2 regions of the Streptomyces sp. NPDC088147 genome follow, and region 2 is predicted to be linked to the other one. Evidence: riboswitches for the same ligand, from Rfam matches in the RefSeq annotation. Region 2 holds a riboswitch; the other holds the start of a gene.
The links. Region 2 has a riboswitch for glycine ahead of gcvT (glycine cleavage system aminomethyltransferase GcvT). Riboswitches for the same ligand answer to the same signal wherever they lie in the genome.
Positions count from the first base shown of each region.

Region 1: it holds a riboswitch for glycine, as region 2 does, so the genes downstream of both, gcvP (aminomethyl-transferring glycine dehydrogenase) here and gcvT (glycine cleavage system aminomethyltransferase GcvT) in region 2, are expected to answer to the same signal.

Region 1 is NZ_JBIUSY010000013.1:1,148-13,103, reverse strand. Features, by position in the region: gene gcvP (aminomethyl-transferring glycine dehydrogenase) at 1-2,227, opposite strand, end outside; glycine riboswitch at 2,405-2,502, opposite strand; gene ACIOGX_RS35180 (PRC-barrel domain-containing protein) at 2,626-3,024, shown strand; gene ACIOGX_RS35175 (DNA polymerase IV) at 2,919-4,472, opposite strand; gene ACIOGX_RS35170 (MerR family transcriptional regulator) at 4,521-5,090, opposite strand; gene ACIOGX_RS35165 (bifunctional nuclease family protein) at 5,270-5,743, opposite strand; gene ACIOGX_RS35160 (MerR family transcriptional regulator) at 5,797-6,534, opposite strand; gene ACIOGX_RS35155 (FHA domain-containing protein) at 6,551-7,435, opposite strand; gene ACIOGX_RS35150 (DUF881 domain-containing protein) at 7,518-8,306, opposite strand; gene ACIOGX_RS35145 (small basic family protein) at 8,312-8,644, opposite strand; gene ACIOGX_RS35140 (DUF881 domain-containing protein) at 8,641-9,570, opposite strand; gene ACIOGX_RS35135 (mannose-1-phosphate guanyltransferase) at 9,681-11,956, opposite strand, start outside.
Region 2 is NZ_JBIUSY010000009.1:279,099-291,054, reverse strand. Features, by position in the region: gene ACIOGX_RS30165 (EF-hand domain-containing protein) at 10-222, shown strand; gene ACIOGX_RS30160 (CopD family protein) at 329-1,270, shown strand; gene ACIOGX_RS30155 (NmrA family NAD(P)-binding protein) at 1,355-2,263, opposite strand; gene ACIOGX_RS30150 (haloalkane dehalogenase) at 2,388-3,308, opposite strand; gene ACIOGX_RS30145 (helix-turn-helix domain-containing protein) at 3,527-4,069, shown strand; gene ACIOGX_RS30140 (L-serine ammonia-lyase) at 4,130-5,512, opposite strand; gene glyA (serine hydroxymethyltransferase) at 5,672-6,940, opposite strand; gene gcvH (glycine cleavage system protein GcvH) at 6,957-7,334, opposite strand; gene gcvT (glycine cleavage system aminomethyltransferase GcvT) at 7,423-8,592, opposite strand; glycine riboswitch at 8,740-8,839, opposite strand; gene ACIOGX_RS30120 (AAA family ATPase) at 9,011-9,757, shown strand; gene ACIOGX_RS30115 (enhanced serine sensitivity protein SseB) at 9,922-10,656, shown strand; gene ACIOGX_RS30110 (enhanced serine sensitivity protein SseB C-terminal domain-containing protein) at 10,964-11,749, shown strand.

The sequences.
Region 1 (11,956 bases), on a different contig from region 2:
CCGGCTGGAGCGGGTGGTTGGGCAGATACGGGGCGAGGTGGGCCCGTACCCCGACCGGGCCGACGCCGGGACCGCCGCCGCCGTGCGGGATGCAGAACGTCTTGTGCAGATTCAGATGCGACACGTCCGAACCGAACCTGCCCGGCTTCGCCAGACCCACCAGCGCGTTGAGGTTCGCGCCGTCGACGTACACCTGGCCGCCCGCGTCGTGCACGGCCGCGCAGATGTCACCGATGTGCTCCTCGAACACCCCGTGCGTGGACGGGTAGGTGACCATCAGGACGGCCAACTCGGCGCCGTGCTGGGCGATCTTGGCGTGCAGGTCCTCGACGTCGACATCGCCGTCCTCACGGGTCTTGACGACGACGACCTTCATGCCGGCCATCACCGCGCTCGCCGCGTTCGTGCCGTGCGCGGAGGACGGGATGAGACAGACGGTGCGTCCGGTGTCGCCGTTGGCCCGGTGGTACGCCCGTACCGCCAGCAGGCCCGCCAGCTCGCCCTGTGAACCGGCGTTGGGCTGGAGGGAGACCGCGTCGTAGCCGGTGACCTCGGCGAGCCGCTCCTCCAGCTCCCTGATCAGCGTCAGATAGCCCTGCGCCTGGTCGGCCGGCGCGAAGGGGTGCAGCGCGCCGAACTCGGGCCAGGTGACCGGCTCCATCTCGGTCGTCGCGTTCAGCTTCATCGTGCAGGAGCCGAGCGGGATCATGCCGCGGTCCAGCGCGTAGTCGCGGTCCGCGAGCCGGCGCAGGTAGCGCAGCATCGCGGTCTCGGAGCGGTACTGGTGGAAGACGGGGTGCGTCAGATAGTCGTCGGTCCGCAGCAGCCCGTCGGGCAGCGCCTCCCCGGTGGCCTCGTCCAGCGCCTCGATGTCCCCGCTCACGCCGAAGGCGGTCCACACGGCGGCCAGTTGCGTACGGCCGGTGGTCTCGTCGCAGGCGATGGAGACATGATCGGCGTCGGCCAGATGGAGGTTGACCCCGCCCTCACGGGCGGCGGCGACCATCTCGGCGGCGCGGCCCGGGACGCGTACGGTCAGCGTGTCGAAGTAGGCGCCGTGCACGATCTCGACGCCGCCGGCGCGCAGCCCCTCGGCGAGCAGCGTGGCGTAGCGGTGGGTGCGGCGCGCGATGGACCGCAGCCCCTCGGGGCCGTGGTACACCGCGTACATCCCGGCCATGACGGCGAGCAGCACCTGCGCGGTGCAGATGTTGCTGGTGGCCTTCTCGCGGCGGATGTGCTGCTCGCGGGTCTGGAGCGCCAGCCGGTACGCCTTGTTGCCGTCGGCGTCGACGGAAACCCCGACGAGCCGGCCCGGCAGGCTGCGCGCGAACTTCTCGCGTACGGCCATGAATCCGGCGTGCGGTCCGCCGAAGCCCATCGGGACCCCGAAGCGCTGGGTGGTGCCGACCGCGATGTCGGCGCCCAGCTCACCCGGTGAGGTGAGGAGCGTCAGCGCGAGCAGATCGGCGGCGACGGTGACGATCGCGCCGAGGCCGTGCGCCTGCTCGACCACGGGCCTGATGTCCCGTACGGCCCCCGAGGCGCCCGGGTACTGGAGCAGCACGCCGAAGACCCCGCGCTCGGCCACCTCGGCCGGGATGCCCTCGCTCAGGTCCGCGACGACGACCTCGACACCGGTCGGCTCGGCGCGGGTCTCGATCACGGCGATGGTCTGCGGCAGAGCGTCGGCGTCCACCAGGAAGACGCCGCCCTTGACCTTGCCGACCCGGCGGGCGAGCGCCATGGCCTCCGCCGCCGCGGTGCCCTCGTCCAGCAGCGAGGCGCCCGAGGTCGGCAGACCGGTCAGCTCGGCCACGACCGTCTGGAAGTTGAGCAGCGCCTCGAGCCGGCCCTGGGAGATCTCCGGCTGGTACGGCGTGTACGCGGTGTACCAGGCCGGGTTCTCCATGACATTGCGCAGGATCACCGACGGCGTGTACGTGCCGTAGTAGCCGAGCCCGATCATCGGCGCGAGCACCTGGTTGCGGTCCGCGAGGGAGCGCAGCTCGGCCAGCACCTCGGCCTCGGTGCGCGCTCCCGGAAGACGCAGCGCCTCCGTGCTCTTGATGACGTCCGGCACCGCGGCGGCGGTCAGCTCGTCGAGCGAGCCGTAGCCGACCTGCGCCAGCATCTTCGCCTGCGCCGGCGCGTCGGGTCCGATGTGGCGCTGCTCGAAGGGGGTGCCTCGCTCCAGCTGGGAGAGCGGAATGCGGTTGACGGTCATTGCGGAGGCCTCCTGGTCGACGCGACCTGTGAAGGGCACCGAGACACGGGTGCCCGAACGGCCTCCCCCTCTGTCATCTCGACCTGAGAGCTTCACCGGCCCGCCCTGAGGCGGCCCGGCTTTCACCGTCGGTGAGAGCGGGTGCCGTCCGACGCCCGCCCTGCTTTCCAGAGTGACCTCGTCCGTGCGGTACGGGGGCCTGAGAGATTCCGGGGAGGATTTGCTCCTTCGGCGCCTCCGGCCTTCTCTCCGGAGGACTCTCCCGCACGGGGTCAGCAGCCGCTTGCCAGCCTACCAGCGCGGCCTTCGGCACAACTTTCGAGTGGCCGACGTCCGAGTTCTGCACTTTTGTAGTATTCACAAGCAGTTGCGAGCAGTTGCGACCAGTTGGAGGGACCGTGGAGACCGACATTGATCCGCGCAGTCTGATAGGCCGCAAGGCGTTCGACCGCAACGGCCATAAGCTCGGGACTGTGGACGAGGTGTATCTCGACGACGCCACCGGAATCCCCGAGTGGGCCGCCGTCCGTACCGGACTCTTCAGCCGCGACGCCTTCGTTCCCCTCGCCCCCAGCACCCTGTCCCAGGACGGTCTGCGGATCCCGTTCGAGCGGGCGCTGATCCGGGACGCCCCCGATTTCGGTGTCGGCCGGCATCTCTCCCCCGACCAGGAACTCCAGCTGTACCACCACTACGGCCTGGCCCTCCCGGACCCCGAGTCACCCGAACGGCCCGCGTCGCTGTCCGACCGTGACTCCGAACGCGACTTCGGACGGCTGGCCGGCCAGGACGACTGACCCGCCACCGCCGGCACCAGGGGCAGCGGCTCGGACAGCTCCAGATCAGGGTCGTCGGCCCAGAAGGTCCGCACCCGTCCCGGCGCGGAACCCGGCTCCTCGAACCGTACGGTGACTCTCCGCAACCCGCTGCCCTGCACCCACCCCGCACCGAACTCCCGATGACGTACATCGTGTCCCGCCGGGAAACGCCGCTCGGCGGGCACTTCCGGTACCTCCACGGGCCCGCCGCCGCTCCCGGCCGCTCCGGGCACCGCCGTCCCGTCGCCGACCGCCCCTCCCCCAGCCGCGCCCGCGGTCCCCGCCGCGCCCGCGCCCACCGGCTCGTGCTCCCGCTCGTCCGCCGGCGCGTGCGGGGCGGCGGCGGACTCCTCGGCCGCCGCCTGGGCGAAGAGGTCCTCCTGCGTGAAGTCCGCGAGCCCGGTCACCCCCACTCCGAGCAGCCGCACCCCGCCCGTGGTGTCCACCGACTCCAGCAGCCGCCCCGCGGCCTCCCGCACCACCCCCGGGTCGTCCGTGGGCCCGCGCAGGGTCTCCGAGCGCGTCAGGGTCGAGAAGTCGTACCGCCGCACCTTGAGGACGACGGTCCGCCCCGAACGCCCGGCCGCCCGCAGCCGCTCGACGCACCGGTCGGCGAGCCTGTCCACTTCCGTACGCACCCGGACCCGGTCGTGCAGATCGACATCGAAGGTGTCCTCGACCGACACGGACTTGGCATCGCGCTCGGACACCACGGCCCGGTCGTCACGCCCCAGCGCCATCCGGTACAGCGAGGCGCCGTGCGCCTTCCCCAGCAGCCGTACGAGCTCGTCCTCACCCGCTTCGGCCAGCTCGGCGACCGTGGTCATGCCCGCCCGGCGCAGATGGTCCCCGGTCGCGGGCCCGACCCCGGGCAGCGTGCGCACCGGCATGGGGCCCAGCAGCGCGCGCTCCGTACCGGGCTCTATGAGCACGAGGCCGTCCGGCTTGGCCTGCTCGGAGCCGATCTTCGCCAGCATCTTGGACCCCGCGAGCCCCACCGAACCACTGAGCCCCGTCACCGCCCTGATGTCCCTGCGCAGCCGCTCACCCGCCGCCAGCGCCGAGGCCGTGTCATCGGCCGAGCCGCCCGCCTCCAGGTCCACGAACGCCTCGTCCAGGCTCAGCGGCTCCACCAGCGGCGAGAGCCTCCCCAGCAGCTCCATGACCTGCTCGCTGACCGCGCGGTAGAGCGCGAAGCGCGGCACGAGATAGGCGGCGTTCGGCGCCAGACGCCTCGCCTGGGCCATCGGCATCGCCGAGTGCACCCCGAAGCGTCTCGCCTCGTACGAGGCCGTGGAGACCACCCCACGCGGCCCCAGACCGCCGACCACCACCGGCTTTCCGCGCAGACTCGGCTTCGCCGCCTGCTCGGCGGCGGCGAAGAAGGCATCCATGTCCAGATGCAGGATCGTCGGCGCGGATCTCACACCACCGATGTTCCCTCACGCCACTGACAATCGGCCCGGGGACGCGGGTCAGACAGCCCGGTCCCGCCGCCGTCTGGCCAGTTCATCGGCGGGGTTGTTGCCGATCAGTGTCTCGCCGGTGTCGATCCGCTCCCCATGGAGCTGGGACAGCGCGGCCTCGACATCCCGCCACACCACACCGACCGCGATCCCGAAGACCCCCTGGCCCCCCTGGAGCAGGCTCACGACCTCGTCGGGCGAGGAGCACTCGTAGACGGTCGCGCCGTCGCTCATGAGCGTCACCCGGTCCAGATCCTGGAAGCCGCCCGCCCGCAGATGCTGGACGGCCGCCCTGATGTTCTGCAGAGCGACCCCGGTGTCCAGGAACCGCTTCACGATCTTGAGGACGACCACGTCCCGGAAGCTGTAGAGCCGCTGGGTGCCCGACCCGTACGCCGGGCGGACACTCGGCTCGACGAGCCCCGTGCGTGCCCAGTAGTCCAACTGGCGGTACGTGATCCCCGCCGCCGCGCACGCGGTCGGACCCCGGTATCCGACCGTCTCCGCACCGGGGTCGGGGGTACTGCCGTGAAGCGGATACGGACCGCCCGCCGCCGTACTGTCGCCGCTGCTTCTCACGCCGACCCTCCGTCCTTGACCTGCCCTGTCGAAGGTAGGCAGTCACCAGGGGTGCGTCAACGATCGCCACACTCGCCACGCCGAGTGATAATCACCCTGAGTGTGGTTTCGCGTGCCCCTTTTCGGGGAAAGACTGACCGAATGCGCTGACAGAGCCCGGCGCAGCGCTCACCGGCCGCTCACTGGCTGTTGGTCCCGAAGTCCTCCGGAGAGATCTGGTCGAGGAACTCGCGGAACTTCTCCACCTCGTCCTCCTGCTCGTCCGGGATGGCGATGCCGGCATCGTCCAGAACCCCGTCACTGCCATAGATCGGCGTGCCCGTGCGCAGCGCGAGCGCTATGGCATCGGACGGCCTGGCGCTCACCTCGACCCCGCTCGCGAAGACCAGCTCCGCATAGAAGACCCCTTCACGAAGGTCCGTGATCCGGACTTCGGTGAGCTCCTGGCCCACCGCTTCCAGCACGTCCTTGAAGAGGTCATGGGTCAGCGGCCGGGCCGGGGCCATGCCCTGCTGGGCGAAGGCAATGGCGGTCGCCTCCCCCGGTCCGATCCAAATGGGGAGGTACCGGTCGCCTCCCACTTCACGCAGGAGCACGATCGGTTGGTTGGAGGGCATTTCCACCCGGACACCCACAACGTCGAGCTCGTTCACACAGCAACCCTAGGACGTGCCCGGCAGGTTTGGGTAGTCGGACTCCCCCATGATCAGTCCGGCAGGACCCCGAGGGCGGTCCGGACCAGAGCCGCGTGAAGCCGTGTGGAGAGCGCGGCCAGCTCCTTGGTGGTCGCCTCGGCATGGGCCCTGGTCTGCGGATTACGGTGCCGGCGCAGCGGCGACACGACCTGTTCGACCAGTCCGGCCTCGCGTTCCGCGGCCGCCTTCATGACCCGCAGATGCCGGGGCTCCAGACCGAATCGTCCGAGATCCGAGACGAGCCGGGCCACGGTGACGGCCCCGGCGTCGTAGCCGCCGTCCGGCAACGGCGTGATGAGACCGTACGATTCCCACTCGTCGAGCAGACTCTCACCGACCCCGGCGGCGGCCAGCAGCTCGTCACGGCCGACTCGCGCGGCGGTCTGAACCCCGGGCTCCGCCTCCGGGACGGCGCTCAGCGGCCCGCGCTGCGGACTCGGCAGCTGGACGTGCTCGCCGCGCCCCAGGGCGTCCAGCTGCTCCCTGATGACCTTCAGGGGCAGATAGTGGTCGCGCTGCATCCGCAGCACCCGGGCCAGCCGCTCGACATCCCCGTCACTGAACTTCCGGTAACCGGAGGGGGTCCTGTCCGGCTCGACCAGGCCCTCCGCCTCCAGAAACCGGATCTTGGAGATGGAGATGCCGGGAAACTCGTCCCGCAGCCGGGCGAGCACCGCGCCGATGCTCAGCAGCGGCCCGCCCGTGGGGGCGGTACCGGATCCGGCACCGCCCTTCGGTGTGCGCAGCATGGACCTTCCCTGAGGGTCACACGCCCCGCTGGCTCGCGTAGAAGACCAGCCGGTACTTACCGATCTGGACCTCGTCGCCGTTCGCCAGCAGGACCGAATCGATCCGCTCACGATTGACGTACGTACCGTTCAGACTGCCCACGTCCGAGACGGTGAAGCGGCCATCGGCACCCCTGCGGAACTCCACATGGCGCCGCGACACGGTCACATCGTCCAGGAAGATGTCGCTCTCCGGATGACGGCCGGCCGTGGTCAGCTCGCCGTCCAGCAGGAAGCGGCTGCCCGAATTCGGACCGCGGCGCACCACCAGGAGCGCCGACCCCGTCGGCAGCGCGTCGACCGCCGCCTGCGCCTCCGGCGTGAGCGAGGGAAGCGACGTCTGACCGGTCACCTCGGAGTCATACGCCTCAAGACCCGAGATGGAGATCGTCGAGGTGGTCTCCGAAGCGCGCTCCGCGGGCGCTCCGCCCCGCAGTGGCGCGCCACAGTTGGAGCAGAACCGGCTGGCTTCGGCGTTCCGGTGTCCGCACCTCGTGCATACAGGCAAGGCCGACATAGAGGGATCCTCCTGCCGCGACTGCCCCCCGGGGACAGATGAGTCCTCGAAACCTATGCGGCCGGGACCAGCAGGGTCAACAGACGACGCGCCGGGCGCCTCGCCACCCACCTGGTCGCGGAAGAGCGGACGCTCGCCGCCCGACTCCTCGCTCTGGCCATGGCGCGACGCGCGATGGCGGGCGGTGCCGCTCTCCTCGCGTGCGCTCTTGCCGAACAACTTCGCAAACAACTTCACGGGCGATTCCCCTTGACCGAAACAGACCCGCCCGTGGGGCAGGACGAACCCTGAATGAACACACCTGCCGACCCGGACATCTTGACAACGTCCGTATCCACCGGACAGTTTCCACCACGCACCACGCTGATCGTGCGCCGACCCCCCGCAACCTCATGCCCGCGTACGGCGGCTGCCATGCACCCCTGCCTCACTGCGACGACGACCGAGCGTAGTCAGGACGCTTCGCCGGTCGCAAGGCGTCCACGATGATCTTCTCAGCACGCGTCACCGTGGCTGTGGCCTGCTCCTTCTCCAGCGTCTGGACCACTCCGCCCGGAATATTGAGGGCGGGCTCCAGATCCTGCGGCTTACCGATGACCTTGAAGACGTACGGGGCGGCGACTCGGTTGCCATCCACCTGAACGTCACCCCCCGTACCCGAGAAGTATGTATCGGCGACCACCCGCACGTCATTGACCTGGATGGCCTCGGCGCCCGCCGCCCGCAGCTCCTGGATCGCGTCGAGCAGCATGTCCGGCTCCACCGTGCCGCTGGGATCGTCGATGGCCAGCGTGATGCCGGGCCCCTGCGCCGCGACCGTGCCGGCCAGGATGCCCAGCTGCTGCTCCTTCTCCCGCGTCTGCTTGCGCGCCTCCTCCGCCTGGTCCGAGCTGGTCTCCAACTCGGTGCGCTGGGCGTCGAGACGCTGCTTCTCGTCCTCAAGGCGCTGCGTACGGTTGTCGAGTTCGTCGAGGATGCGCACCAGGTCCTCCTGACGGGCGCCCCGCAGCGCGCTGTCGTCGTTGTTCGAGGTGACCTGGATGGCGAGCCCGAGTCCGAGCACGAACAGCAGGACGGCGACGATCAGCTGGGCCCGGGTGACCCTCGGCGGCCACAGCCCCGCGGCCAACCTCTGACGCCCCGTGAGCTGTTGGCTCTCCGGCTCCGACGGGCCGCCCGTACCGTTCTCGTTCCTGGGGTTCTCTCCGCCGTTCATCGGCCTCACGCCCGGAACACATGCCGGCGGATCGCGGCAGCGTTGGAGAAGATACGGATACCGAACACGACGACCACGCCGGTGGACAACTGCGCGCCCACGCCCAGTTTGTCGCCCAGGAACACGATCAGCGCGGCCACGACCACGTTCGACAGGAACGAGACGACGAAGACCTTGTCGACGAAGATCCCGTCGAGCATGGCGCGCAGTCCCCCGAAGACCGCGTCGAGCGCGGCGACGACGGCAATCGGCAGATAGGGCTCGACCACCGCCGGCACCTCGGGCCGGACCAACAATCCGACCACGACTCCCACGACGAGGCCCAGTACGGCGATCACGATGTGCCCTTCCCGGTGTTGGCCGCGCCCTGTCCGTTGCCCTTCCCGGCGTCGGCGGCCTTCGGCTCTGCTGTACGTACGATCAGGCTCGGCGCGGCAGGCAGACGCACCTCTTCCTGATCCGAGATGCTGGTGCGAATACCGAAGTTCTCCTGGAGCGCGTGCAGATACTGACCGTCGGCGCTGTCCTGGAACGCGGTGCTCAGCTTCTTCCCGTCCCCCACCGCGAGCACCGTGTACGGCGGCACCAGCGGTCTGTTGTCGACCAGTATGGCGTCGCCCGCGGCCCGGATCGCGGACAGCGAGGTCAGCCGCTGTCCATTGATCGCGATCGCTTCCGCGCCCGACTCCCACAGCCCGTTGACGACGCGCTGCATATCGCGGTCGCGCACCCGGCCCGTGTCGGAGAAGCCGCTGCTCTCCCGCGGCCCGTCACCACCGGACTCGGCGTCCTTGGCGTCGTCCACCACGAGCTGCACACCAGGACCGTGCACCGGCGTCGCACCCGCGAGCAGAGCGACCAGCTCGCCCTGGTCGCCGCCGTGAGCCCGCAGGGCCGCGCGCTGGCGTTCACCCACCTCGGCGCGCAGCTTCTCGACCGCGCTCTCCAGCGTGTCCGCCGTGGCGGTCTCCGCGTCGATCCGGCTGATGAGTTCCTCGCGCTCCTTGGCCACCACGGGCGCCGAGATCCGCGCCTGGGCCGCGCCGACGGTGACCACGAAAGCCGCCAGCACCAGCCCCGCGGCGAGGCCGAGCTTCGCCTTGAGCGTGCGCGGCAGACCGCCTTCCTCCGCGTCTCTGCGCGCCGCCGCCTCCGCGTAGCCCTCGTCGAGGCTGTGGTCCATCACATTGTTCAGCAGCGACATCGACGCGTCGGGGCGCGGCGGCGGAGAGCCGGTGCTCCGAATGGGGGGCTGCTGCGACATGACGCACATCGTCGCACGTCGGGGCCGCTACCGCCGAATGGCCCCACCGGCGCGCCGTACGGCCGTCGATCACGCCGTACGGCACACCGGTGTCACACCCGCGTAGGGCCCTAGTGACCTGCGCTGTCCACGACCGACGACCACTCGTCGAGCAGCGCCTGCGCCGACGCGTCGTCGGGACCTTCCGCCCACAGATGAGTGACGGCCTCGGCCGGGTCGGGCAGCACCATCACCCAGCGGCCGTCGGCCTCCACCACACGCACCCCGTCCGTCGTGTCCACCTGCCGGTCTCCGGCCGCCTCGACGACGCTGCGCATGACCAGCCCCTTGACGGCCCAGGGCGTCGCCAGATCCCGGCGCAGCACATGGGCACGCGGGATACGGGCGTCGATCTGGCTCAGCGTGAGCTGCGTACGCGCCACCAGACCGATCAGCCGCACGAAGGCGGCCGTACCGTCCAGGACACTGCTGAACTCCGGCACGATGAAGGCTCCACGCCCGTCGCCGCCGAAGATCGTGGTCTCCTCACGGCCCACCCGGGTCAGATCGTCCGGCGAGGTGGTCGTCCACTCCACCTGCGTGCCGTGGTACGCGGCGACCTGCTCGGCGATCCTCGTGGTGGTCACGGGCAGCGCCACCCGGCCGCTGCGGCGCTCGGCCGCGACGAGATCGAGCAGGACCAGCAGGGCGCGGTCGTCCTCGATGATCCTGCCCCGCTCGTCGACCAGTGACAGCCGCTCGCCGACGGGGTCGAACCGCACCCCGAACGCGGCCCGCGCCGAGGCGACGATCTCACCGAGCCTGACGAGGCCCGAACGGCGCGACTCGGCCGTCTCGGTCGGCCGGGACTCGTCGAGGCCGGGGTTGATGGTCAGCGCGTCGACGCCGAGCCGGCCCAGAAGGCTGGGCAGCACGAGACCGGCGCTGCCGTTGGACGCGTCGACCACGACCTTCAGCCCGGCCTCCGCGATCCCGGTCGTATCGACATTGCGCAGCAGCGAGCCCGTGTACGAGTCGAAGACGCTGGCCGGGAAGTGCAGATCTCCGATCTCCCCGGGGAACGCGCGCCGGTACTCCTGTCGCGCGTACACCCGGTCCAGCTTGCGCTGACCGCCCTGCGACAGGTCGGCGCCGCGCTCGTCGAAGAACATGATGTCCACGGAGTCCGGGACCCCGGGCGTGGTACGGATCATGATGCCGCCGGCGCTGCCCCGGGCTGTCTGCTGCCGGGCCACCGGCAGCGGGACATTCTCCAGGTCCCGTACGTCGATGGCGCTGGACTGCAATGACGAGATGACGGCGCGCTTGAGCGCACGGGCACCACGTGAGTGGTCACGCGCCGTGGTGACGGTGGAGCCCTTCTTCAGGGTCGTGGCGTACGCCCCCGCGAGCCGTACCGCCACTTCTGGCGTGATCTCGACGTTCAGGATGCCGGAGACACCGCGCGCTCCGAAGAGATGCGCCTGCCCCCTGGACTCCCAGATCACCGATGTGTTGACGAAGGCGCCGGCTTCGATGGTCTTGAACGGGTAGACCCGCACATTGCCCTGGATGATCGATTCCTCGCCGACGAGACACTCGTCGCCGATGACCGCGCCGTCCTCGATCCGGGCGGCGCGCATGATGTCCGTGTTCTTGCCGATCACACAGCCGCGCAGATTGCTGTGCTGCCCGATGTAGACGTTGTCGTGGACGACGGCTTTATGGAGGAACGCGCCGGTCTTGACGACGACATTGGATCCGACGACGGTGTGCTCGCGAATCTCCGCGTCGGCCTCGACCTTGGCGTAGTCACCGATGTACAGCGGCCCGCGCAGAACGGCGTCGGGATGGACCTCGGCGCCTTCGGCGATCCACACGCCCGGTGAGATCTCGAAGCCGTCGATATCGACGTCGACCTTGCCTTCGAGCACATCGGCCTGGGCCTTGACGTAGCTCTCGTGCGTGCCGACGTCCTCCCAGTAGCCCTCGGCGATATAGCCGTAGACCTTCTTGCCCTCCTTCATCAGCTGAGGGAAGACATCACCGGACCAGTCCACCGACACGTCGGCCTCGACATAGTCGAAGACCTCGGGCTCCATCACGTAGATGCCCGTGTTCACGGTGTCCGAGAAGACCTGTCCCCAGGTGGGCTTCTCCAGGAAGCGCTCGACCTTTCCCTCTTCGTCCACGATCGTGATGCCGAATTCCAGAGGATTCGGCACCCGGGTCAGACACACCGTCACCAGTGCGCCCTTTTCCTTGTGGAAGGCGATGAGGTCGGTCAGATCGAAATCGGTGAGCGCGTCACCGGAAATAACGAGGAAGGCGTCGTCCTTCAGTGCCTCCTCCGCGTTCTTCACACTCCCCGCGGTGCCGAGCGGCTTCTCCTCGTTGGCATAGGTCA
Region 2 (11,956 bases):
GGCGGAACAGTGGCGGACATTGACGAGGCGCGCAAGGCGTTCGAGCGGTTCGACGCGAACGGCGACGGACTCATCACGGCGGCGGAGTACAAGAGCGTGATGGCGCAGCTCGGCGACTTCCATGTGACCGAGACGGTCGCGCAGGCCGTGATCAACGCGCACGACGGCAACGGGGACGGGCTGTTGACGTTCGACGAGTTCCTGGCCTCGCGCAAGGGCTGAGTCCCGGGGCGGTGGTGCGGGTCGGAGCGCCCGGTACGGCCCGGACCATCAGCCGCTCGCCCCGCTCGCGTTGCCGGAAGACGCGCCGGGCAGAGAAGATCAAACGGTGATATATCCGGGTTCGTCCGCCGAGGAAGCCACCGGCTCGGCCGGCCGCAGGGCCGCCCTGATAGCCGGTGGTGTCCTGTTCGCCGTGCTGGTCATACCGCTCGGCCTGGCCATGGTCTCGCGCGGGACCGGTGAGCTGCGCATACCCGGCGCGGGAGGCATCACCGCGCTGCGGTTCGCCGTCTTCGCCGGGCTCGCGCTGCACCTCGGTGAGCTGGCCGGAGCCAGGCTCGCCCGTACCGGCCCCGCGCCCCGCGGCTGGGCCCTCGCCGCCGCGCTGACCGGCGCGGCCGCCTCGGCGGGGCAGATCATCCTGCTCGCGTCCGTGAGCGGCCTCGACATCACCACCGTGTACGGCACCGTCGAGGGCCGTCTGCTGCTCTTCATGGCCAACGGCTTTCTGCTGGCGGCCGGTTGTGTCGCCGTGAACCGACCCCTGGCGGCCCTCGCGCCGCTGGCCGTGGTCGTCGGCGCGGAGGCCCTGCGGGCGCACCCGGAGCCGTACACCCCGATGCTGGGCACCGCCCTCACCACCGTCCATCTGACCGCGGCCTCGCTGTGGACCGGTGGCCTGCTGTACGTACTGCGCACGATGTGGCTGCGCCGGGAGGACCCGGCGGAGGCCCGCCAGGTGCTCGCCCGTTACGCCCGGCTCGCCGGCTGGCTCTTCGCCGCGCTCGCCGCCACCGGAACGCTCTCCACCCTGCGCAGACTCCCCGCCGACGTCGTGTTCAGCACGGCGTACGGCCGTGTGCTGATCGCCAAACTGCTGCTGGTCGCGGTCGTGAGCGGCCTCGCCCTGACCGCCAGAAACCGGCTGCGCCGCGGCGCGGACGCCGGGCCCCCCGCGCGGGCGGAGCTGGCCGTACTGGCAGCGATCGTCCTGCTGTCGGCGATCCTGACGGTGGTCCCCGACCCGCACTGGCTCAGCACCCGGTGACGCGTCACGCGACGGTCTCCAGGGCTGTCCGGCCTACCCGTCCCCACCCGTACGCGGCCCGACCCCGGCCCGCCCGCGCCCGCGTCAGGGGGCGGGGGCGAAGTAGGGGCCGCTGGTGTCGAAGTCGGACTTGTGCGCGAGGACGAACTGTTCGACGGACAGGGGTGCGTGACCGCCGATCCGCTCGACGTTGTCGTTCGTGCCGGCGAACACACCGTTCCGGTAGTCGACGGCGACGTTGCTCAAGTGCTGGACGAGGTGCGTGGGCAGCCCGCGCCGCGTCATGGCCGAGGCGAACTCCTCCACACCGATCGGTTCGTAGCGCACCGGGATGCCGAGCGTCGTGGAGATGGTCCGGGCGATCTCGTGGTGGTTCAGTTCGACCGGGCCGTGCAGGGTGTAGAGCGCGCGGTCGTGCGGCTCGGGGTCGACCAGCAGGGCGGCGATCACCCGGGACTGGTCGGCCGCGGTGATCGGGGCGTGGCGGCCGTCGCCGAACGGCAGCCGCAGGTGGCCCTCGCCGTCCCGCCTCTCCCACCACAGCGTGAGCCACTCGGCGAAGAAGGTCGGCCGGATGTGCACGGTCAGCAGGCCGGTCCGGTCCAGCAGGCGCTCGCACACCCAGTGCTGCCGGGCGGCGTCGCTGGCGGCGTCGCGGCGGGCGGAGATCTGCGACATGTTGACCACGGAGCGGACCCCCGCCTCGGTCGCCGCCTGGGCGAAGTAGGCGGTCGCCTCGATCAGGCCGGGGAGGATCGGATGGCACAGGTACGCGCCGGTGACGCCCCGCACGGCCGCGGCCATGCCGTCGAGGTCGTGCAGGTCCGCCAGGGCGATCTCGGCTCCGGCCTCGGCCAGCGCGCGGGAGCGCTCGTCCTCACGGTGCACCAGGGCGCGGACGCGGTGACCACGCTCCAGCAGCAGATGGACGGTCCCGGCCCCGGTTCTGCCGGTCGCGCCGGTGATCAGGAAAAGCCTGTCGTCGGTGGTCATCCGCATACCTTCCGTAGAACTCCGTGTGCTGTCGGAGGGAGACCGGAGTGAGGAACGGCGCGTCGCCCGGCCGTCGTGCGCGCACCGGGTCGCCGTGCGCACGGCGAAAGGGCCGGGGCCCCGGTCATCCGTGCGCTCCGGTGTCCCGTACGCCCCTGCCGGAGGTGCCGCGGATGCCCCGGACGAAATCCGCCAGCGCGGCACCGACCGGATCCGGGCTGTCCTCCTGGACGAAGTGCGCGCCCGGCACCGTCACCTCGGTCTGGTGGGGCCAGGTGCGGCAGAACGCGCGCGGGCCCCGGATCAGGATCGCGCCCGGGTCCGCGTCGACGAACAGCTTGGGCACCGCGGAGGTGCTGAGCCAGCGGCCGTAGTCGTCGACGATCCGCACCACCTCGGCGGGTTCGCCGTCGATCGGCAGCTGGCGCGGCCAGCTGAGCGTGGGGCGGCGGCTCTCGCCCGGTACGAGGTAGGGAGCACGGTAGACCGCCGTCTCCGCCTCGCTCAGCTCCCGCAGGATCCCCGTCGGCAGCACCTGCTCGACGAACATGTTGTCGGTGAGGACCATCGACTCGCCGGCCGGGGAACGGAGATCCTGAAAGGTCCGCCGGGAACCGTCGCGCCAGTCGTCCCAGCTCATCGGAGCCACGATCGCTTCCATATAGGCGATTCCGGCGACCCGGTCCTGGTGCTGGTACGCCCAGTCGAAACCGAGCGCCGAGCCCCAGTCGTGCAGGACGAACACGACGTTGTCACCGAGGCCGAGGTGTTCCCACAGCGCGAACAGGTACTCCCGGTGCTCCAGGTAGGAGTAGCGGTCCGGGCCGGACGGTGCCAGCCGGCCGGAGTCGCCCATCCCGACGAGATCGCAGGCGATCAGCCGGCCCAGACCCTCCAGATGGGGCATCACGTTGCGCCACAGATAGGACGAGGTCGGATTGCCGTGCTGGAAGACGACCGGATCGCCCTCACCCTCGTCGAGGTAGGCCATCCGCACACCGTTGATCTCGGCGAACTTCTTCTCCGCGTAGGGCCGCTCGTTCATCGTCCTCTCCCACCGGTCGAGGTCACCGCCGGCGGCCGGTACCGGATCGACCGGTCCGGTACCTCGGGTCGTTTCACCATCCCGCCCCTTCTCCGTGCCGTGCCGCCGCTGACGGTTCGGGCAGTTCGGGCAGTTCGGATAGTTCGGTCAATGAACCGTGCTACCGTAACACGGGTCAGTTCAGTGAGCGAACTATCGAGGCGGAGGTGTGACCCGGTATGACCCTTCCCAGCACCTACGCGGACCGCAACTGCTCGCTGGCACGCACGCTGGAGGTCGTCGGAGAGCGGTGGACCCTGCTCATCGTCCGTAACGCGTTCTTCGGGGTCCGCCGGTTCGGAGACCTGGCCGGCCAGCTCGGGATCCCGCGCGCCGTCCTGGCCGGCCGGCTGAAGCTCCTGGTACGGGAGGGTGTGCTCACCCGGGACGACGACGGGGCCGGCACCGTCGAGTACCGGCTGACCGCCAAGGGCATAGCGCTCTGGCCCATCCTGCGCGCCATGATGGCCTGGGGCGACGCCCACTACTCGCCGGCCGGGGCGAAGCGCGACCTGCGCCATGACCGGGACGGCGGTCTGCTCGACCCCGAGGGGCGCTGCGAGGAGTGCGGTGCGGCCCCGCCGGTCCCGGAGATCCGGATCGAGCCGGGCCCCGGGTTCGACGCGGCGCACTCCGGTCCCGATCCCGTATCCGCCGTGCTCAGCGCGCCGCGACGGCTTCTCGAACCGCTCGCGACCTCGCGTACGCGCCAGGCCGGCTGACCGGCCCGCGATACCGGCGCCGGTCGTCAGCCGCGACCGGCACCCCCCTCTGTCAGCCTGTCAGCACTCGATGATGTTCACCGCGAGCCCGCCGCGCGCGGTCTCCTTGTACTTGACGGACATGTCCGCGCCCGTCTCCTTCATGGTCTTGATGACCTTGTCCAGGGAGACCTTGTGGCTGCCGTCGCCGCGCAGCGCCATCTTCGCCGCCGTGACCGCCTTCACCGCGGCCATGCCGTTCCGTTCGATGCACGGGATCTGGACCAGGCCGCCGACCGGGTCGCAGGTCAGGCCGAGGTTGTGTTCCATGCCGATCTCGGCCGCGTTCTCGACCTGTTCGGCGCTGCCGCCCAGGACCTCCGCGAGGGCGCCCGCGGCCATGGAGCAGGCCGAGCCGACCTCGCCCTGGCAGCCGACCTCGGCGCCGGAGATGGAGGCGTTCTCCTTGAAGAGCATGCCGATGGCGCCCGCGGCGAGCAGGAAGCGGACGACGTTCTCGTCCTTCTCCTCCGCCGTGGCGCCGCCGGCCGCGAAGTTCATGTAGTAGTGCAGTACGGCCGGGATGATGCCCGCGGCGCCGTTGGTGGGGGCGGTGACGACGCGCCCGCCCGCGGCGTTCTCCTCGTTCACCGCCATCGCGTAGAGCGTGATCCACTCCATGGCGTGCGTCTGCGGATCGCCCTCGGCGCGCAGCTGGCGCGCCGAATGGGCGGCGCGGCGGCGGACCTTGAGGCCGCCCGGCAGGATGCCCTCGCGGGCCATCCCGCGTGAGACACACGCCTGCATGACCCGCCAGATCTCCAGCAGCCCGGTGCGGATCTCGTCCTCCGTGCGCCAGGCCTTCTCGTTCTCCAGCATCAGCGCGGAGATCGACAGACCGGTCTCGGCCGACAGCCGCAGCAGCTCGTCGCCGGTGCGGAAGGGGTACTTCAGCACGGTGTCGTCGAGCTTGATCCGGTCCTCGCCCACCGCGTCCTCGTCCACGACGAAGCCGCCGCCCACGGAGTAGTAGGTCTTCTCCAGGAGTACGGCGCCTGCCGCGTCGTACGCGAGGACGGTCATGCCGTTGGCGTGGTACGGCAGGGTCTTGCGGCGGTGCAGGACCAGGTCCTCACCGGCGTCGAAGGCGATCTCGTGCATGCCGAGCACATGGAGCCGGCCGCTGCTGCGGATACGTTCCGCCTGATCGTCCGCGCTCTCCACGTCGACGGTGCGCGGCGAGTTGCCCTCCAGGCCGAGGAGCACGGCCTTGGGCGTGCCGTGGCCGTGGCCGGTCGCGCCGAGCGATCCGTACAGCTCCGCCCGGATCGAGACCGTATGGGCGATCAGGCCCTCGTTCTTGAGGCGGCGCGCGAACATCCGCGCCGCGCGCATCGGGCCGACCGTATGGGAGCTGGACGGGCCGATTCCGATCGAGAACAGGTCGAAGACCGAGATGGCCACGGGTGACTCCTTGCTGGTTGGTAGACGCCGTTGTCTGCCGGGGTGGTGCGGAGATGACGGTGACACGCGGGGGTACGTGGTGCGGGGAAACGTGGTGCGGGGCACCGCGCCGCACGGTCCAGTGTGCGCGGTGCCCCGTAACTCAGGCCGTACGGATGGCTACAGGCCCGGGTACAGCGGGTGCTTCTCGGCCAGCGCGGTGACCCGGCCGGCCAGCTCCTCGCGGTCGAAGGAGGGCTTCAGGGCCGCCGCGATGATCTCGGCGACCTCGGTGAAGTCCTCGGTGGTGAAGCCGCGGGTGGCCAGGGCGGGCGTGCCGATCCGCAGGCCCGAGGTGACCATCGGGGGGCGCGGGTCGTTCGGGACGGCGTTCCGGTTGACCGTGATGCCGATCTCGTGGAGCCGGTCCTCGGCCTGCTGGCCGTCCAGCTCCGAGTTCCGCAGATCGACGAGAACGAGGTGTACATCCGTGCCGCCGGAGAGTACGGAAACACCGGCCTCGGTGACGTCCGGACGGCCCAGCCGCTCGGCGAGGATCCGGGCGCCGTCCAGCGTGCGCTGCTGGCGCTCCTTGAACTCGTCCGTGGCCGCCACCTTGAAGGAGACCGCCTTGCCCGCGATGACATGCTCCAGCGGGCCGCCCTGCTGGCCCGGGAAGACCGCCGAGTTGATCTTCTTCGCCAGTTCCTTGGTGGAGAGGATCACACCACCGCGCGGGCCGCCGAGGGTCTTGTGCGTGGTGGTCGTGACGACGTGCGCGTGCGGCACCGGGTTGGGGTGCAGGCCCGCGGCGACCAGACCGGCGAAGTGCGCCATGTCGACCATCAGATACGCGCCGACCTCGTCCGCGATCCGGCGGAAGGCCGCGAAGTCCAGCTGGCGGGGGTACGCCGACCAGCCGGCCACGATCAGCTTCGGACGGGACTCCTTGGCCAGCCGCTCGACCTCGGCCATGTCGACCTGGCCGGTCTTGTCGTCGACGTGGTACGCGACGACGTTGTAGAGCTTGCCGGAGAAGTTGATCTTCATCCCGTGGGTCAGGTGCCCGCCGTGGGCGAGGTTCAGACCCATGATCGTGTCGCCGGGGGAGAGCAGCGCGAACATCGCCGCCGCGTTCGCCTGGGCGCCGGAGTGCGGCTGTACGTTGGCGTGCTCGGCGCCGAAGAGCGCCTTCACCCGGTCGATGGCGATCTGCTCGATCACATCGACGTGCTCACAGCCGCCGTAGTAGCGGCGGCCGGGGTAGCCCTCGGCGTACTTGTTGGTCAGTACGGAGCCCTGCGCCTCCATGACCGCGACCGGAGCGAAGTTCTCCGAGGCGATCATTTCGAGCGTGGACTGCTGACGGTGGAGCTCGGCGTCGACGGCGGCGGCGACGTCGGGGTCGAGCTCATGGAGCGAGGCGTTCAGAAGCGACTTCGAAGACATCACGGTCCCTGGGGTCTCAGTTGCCGGAAAACTGTGTGTACTCATCGGCGGTGAGCAGGTCATCGGGCTCCTGCGCGACACGTACCTTGAACAGCCAGCCGCCCTCGAACGGGGCGGAGTTCACCAGTGAGGGATCGTCCACGACGTCCTGGTTCGTCTCGGTGACCTCACCGGTCACCGGGGCGTACAGATCGCTGACCGACTTGGTGGACTCCAGCTCTCCGCAGGTCTCGCCCGCGGTCACCGTGTCACCGACCTCAGGAAGCTGGGCGAACACGACGTCGCCGAGGGCGTTCGCCGCGTACTCCGTGATGCCGACCGTCGACACACCGTCCTCGGCGGCCGTCAGCCACTCGTGCTCCTTGCTGTAGCGCAGCTGCTGGGGGTTGCTCATGACCTGAATTCTCCTGTACGCGAGGGTGTGGTGCGGAACAGCTGTCTTACGGACCGAGACGGCGCCGAAGCGCGTGCTGACGTCGGTATCACTTCTGGCGCTTGTAGAACGGCAGCGCCACGACCTCGTACGGCTCGTGGGAGCCGCGGATGTCGACCCCGACGCCCGCCGTGCCGGGCGCGGCGTGCGCGGCGTCGACGTACGCCATGGCGATCGGCCTGCCCAGGGTCGGGGAGGGCGCGCCCGAGGTGACCTCGCCCACGACGGCGCCCCCGGCGACCACCTGGTACCCGGCGCGCGGGACCCGGCGGCCCTCGGCGATCAGGCCGACGAGCTTGCGGGGCGGGGCGGACGCGGCGCGCTCGGCGGCGTCCTGGAGGGCCTCGCGGCCGACGAAGGCGCCGCCGTTCGAGGTCTTCTCGAACTTCACGACCCGGCCGAGGCCGGCGTCGAACGGGGTCAGGGCGGTGGACAGCTCGTTCCCGTACAGCGGCATGCCGGCCTCCAGACGGAGGGTGTCGCGGCAGGACAGCCCGCAGGGCACCAGCCCGACGCCCTCGCCGGCCTCGGTCAGCGCCTGCCACAGTCGCGTGGCGTACCGGGGCTCGACGAACAGCTCGAAGCCGTCCTCGCCGGTGTAGCCCGTACGCGCGATCAGCGCGGGGACACCGGCGACGGTGCCCGGCAGGCCCGCGTAGTACTTGAGGCCGTCGAGATCGGCGTCCGTCAGCGACTTCAGGATGCCCGGGGACTCGGGCCCCTGGACCGCCAGCAGCGCGTACGCGTCACGGTCGTCGCGTACCGCCGCGTCGAACCCCTCGGCGCGTGCGGTCAGCGCGTCCAGCACGGTCTGGGCGTTGGAGGCGTTGGCGACCACCATGAAGGTGTCCTCGCCGAGGCGGTAGACGATCAGGTCGTCCAGGATCCCGCCGTCCTCCCGGCAGATCATGGTGTAGCGGGCGCGGCCCACGGCGACGGCGCCGATGTTGCCGACGAGCGCGTAGTCGAGGAGATCCCCGGCCGCCGGTCCCGAGACGGTGATCTCACCCATGTGGGAGAGATCGAACAGACCGGCGCGGGTGCGGACGGCGTGGTGCTCGTCGCGCTCGCTCGCGTACCGCAGCGGCATGTCCCAGCCCGCGAAGTCGGTCATGGTCGCGCCCAGTGCGCGGTGCGTGGCGTCGAGGGCGGTGAGACGCGGGACGCCGGGGGCGGAGGTGCCGGGCGTGCTGGTGCTGCTCGGGGGGACATGGCTCATCGGTGTGACTCCCAGGGCATGACGGCGAGGACGATCCTCCCCATCTGTCATCGGAACCTGAGAGGTTCATCACGGCCACACGTGGGAGCGGACATGACTTGCACCTTGGGTGGAGCCGCAGAGCTGCGGCCCGCTTTTCAGATCTGCCTCATCCACGCGGTACGGGGCCTGAGAGATTCAAGGGAGGGACTTGCTCCTTCGGCGCCCGGCGCACACACGGTGACCGGGACTCTCCCGCGCGGATTCAAACGGCCGGTATGCAGTTGGCGGGCACATCATCGCACGCATCGCCGCCGAACGGGGAGCCCGGTCCTCAACTCGCCGGGCCCCGGAAAAAGCTTGTGGCGCATTACCATTTCTTTACACTTCTTGGGCAAGGGTCATGGACCAGGTCGACTGAGCTGACAGGGGGACGGCGATGATGTCGCAGGGGTCCGGTACGTACACGACGACCGCGGGGGTGCCGCCGCAGACGGCCGCGGCCGCACAGCCCGGCGCACCCGGCCTGGACGCGGCGGTCCTGGACGGCGTGGTCCTGGACGGCGCGGCTCGCGTGGCGCGGGTCGTCCGGGATATGCGGGGGCGGGGGCCCGCGGCCGGCCGGGCGCGGGGCCGCGGCACGAAGGGTCTCGTCTTCGCCGAAGGGGATCTGGTGGTCGTCTCCGGGCTGCCGGGCAGCGGCAAATCCACCCTGATCCGGCGGGCCGCCGAGGCCACCGGCATCGACTCCCAGGACACCAGGGACCGCTGGGCGCGCCGGCTGCCGGGCGCCCTGCCCTACGCCGTCTACCGCCCGCTCGTCCGGCTGGCCCACTACGCGGGGCTGCGGCGCGCGCTCGGCGCGGGCGGGAGCGTCGTCGTCCACGACTGCGGTACGCAGACGTGGGTACGGAGCTGGCTGGCCCGTGAGGCCCGGCGGCGTGGCCGCCGGCTCCATCTCGTCCTGCTGGACGTCCCGCCCGAGGTGGCGCGCGAGGGCCAGCGGGAGCGCGGCCGGGGTGTGTCCGGCTACGCGTTCGCCCGGCACCGCCGCGCGGTCCGCCGTCTGCTCGCCGACGCCGAGACCGGCCGCCTTCCCCGGGGCTGCGCCTCGGCGGTCCTCCTGGACCGGGACGCGGCGGGGGCCCTGGAGCGGATCGCCTTCCCGGCCACCCTGGCGGATTGAGCCACGGCGGGCCCACCGCGGACGGTGTGCCGGCCCGTGGGCCGACCGGTGTGCCCGGCCCCGGGCCAACCGGTGGGCCGGGCGGAGCCGTTCGGTGGCGGCGCCGGGGCCCGGCCTCGGTTTAAGGTGCTGCCGCGGGGGCGAGGGTGGCGAAGGAGAGCACGGTGAACACAGCATGGCCGGGCAACGAGCTGGAAGAGGTGCTCGTGGCCTCGCTCGGTGCCGACGCGGCGGGCGGACGGCTGATAGAGGTCCTGGGACGCAGTGAGGTCTGGGTGCCGCTGCCCCAGGGGGGCGGTCCCGACAGCCCCCATCTCGATCTGCCGACGATGGAGATCGAGGGCCTCCCGTATGTGCCGGTGTTCAGCTCCGAGCAGCAGTTCCTCCAGTGCGTCGGCGCCCATATGGCCTTCGCCGTCGCGCCCGCCCGTGACTTCGCCCGGGGCCTGCCCCCGCAGCTCGGCATCGCGGTGAACCCGGGCGGCGTCGTCGGGATGCCGCTGCCGCCGCCGGCCGTCGCCGAGCTGTGCCGGGCGGGGCGTACGCCGCTCGACGGCCCGGCGAGCGGGGGCCGGGTGCGGCTCTTTGAGCCGGACTGGCAGGAAGAACCGGTCGAGTTCCTCTCCGCCGCCGGGGCCGAGTTCGAGGCGTCCGGCGTGGTGCTCTCCGCCCGCCGCGCGCTCGCCAGCGTCGAGGGCGATCCCCCGGCGCTCTTCATCGGGGTCCAGCTCTCCTCCTGGGAGGCGGCGGACCGCAACGCCCCCATGGACGCGCTCGGCCGGGCGCTGGGGCGGGTGGCGGTGGCCTGGCCCGTGAATCTCATCCTGCTGGACGTGGCCCAGGACCCGGTCGGCGACTGGCTGCTGGAGAAGGTGCGGCCGTTCTATCAGCGCGGCTGACCCGTTCTATCAGCGCGGCTGACCCGTGCCCGCCGCATAGTCCGGGACGGAACGGGCAGTCGCGGGTACGAGCCCGCGGCCACGGGCAGGACAGGGACGGAGACCGGGCCCGCCCGCACCGTCACGGCGGGCGCGCCGGTCGTCAAGTCTGTGTCAGGAAGCCCCTCTAAGCTGGTTTGATGGCTGGACCGTCGCATCGTGTGCCCGGCGGGTCGCCCCTCCCGCGGCGGACCGCGGCGGGCGTGCGGGGACGCGCGGACTTCGGGGGGCTGGACGAGTGGTGGATCGAAGAGGGGCGGGACCCAGAGTGAGCGCGTCAGGCACCGCGGCGGCCGGGCAGGTCGAGCACATGCTGCGCCAGGTGACGCCGGGACGTTACGACGCGTACGAGGCGCTGCTCCAGGCGCTCGCCGACGACAGTGTCTGGATGCTGCTCTGGCACGGCCGCGCCGGAACGCCCGACGCCCAGTACGGGAACATGGAGATCGACGGCCTGGGGTACGCCCCGTGCGTCACCTCCGCCCAGGAGCTGGCGGTCAGTGGCTGGAACCGCGCCCACGAAGTGGTCCCGGGACGCGACATCGCCCGCGCCCTCTACCCCGACCGCTGGGGGATCTGGCTCAATCCGCACGCCCCCGCCGGCGGTGTCGGCATCCCCTGGCTCGATCTGCGCCGGATCGCCACCGGTCTCGACCGGATGCCCGCGGGACCGCTCAGGCTCTCCGAGCCCGCCATCGAACTCCCGCAGTTCTACGCCCAGCTCACCCACAACGCGCACCGCACGCCCGCCGTGCGCTCCCTGCGCCGCGCCTGGGTGCAGCCGTCCCTCGGCGCCCCGTATCTGGCGATCGGTCTCGACCTGTACGACACGGGCTCCGGCTCCGTCGACTCCGTGCACACGATGATGCGGCAGTCGATCGCCGCGATCCCGGACGGACTGCCGGTCTCGACCGTCGCGATGTCCGACGAGTACGACCCGGTCACGATGTGGCTGCGCGCCAACACCAGGCCGTTCTACGACCGCGAGGCGCATGCCGGGCCGGCGCCCGCCACGGGATACGGCTACCCGCCGCCCGCCACCCGCACGTACTGACCGACGCCGTACGGGGCTGTTCACTCTGTGGACAGCCCCGTACGCGTGTCAGGCCGGCGCCGGACGCCGGCCAGGATGCGTCCCCCGGGAAGGACTGGACCAATGGGCGACCGCACATCCTTTTGAGCCGCCCGGACGCGCGTAGAACCGTCCATTACCGGGCAGTTGATGGGTGATGGGCGCTCTGCCCGAGAGACGCCGTATGGG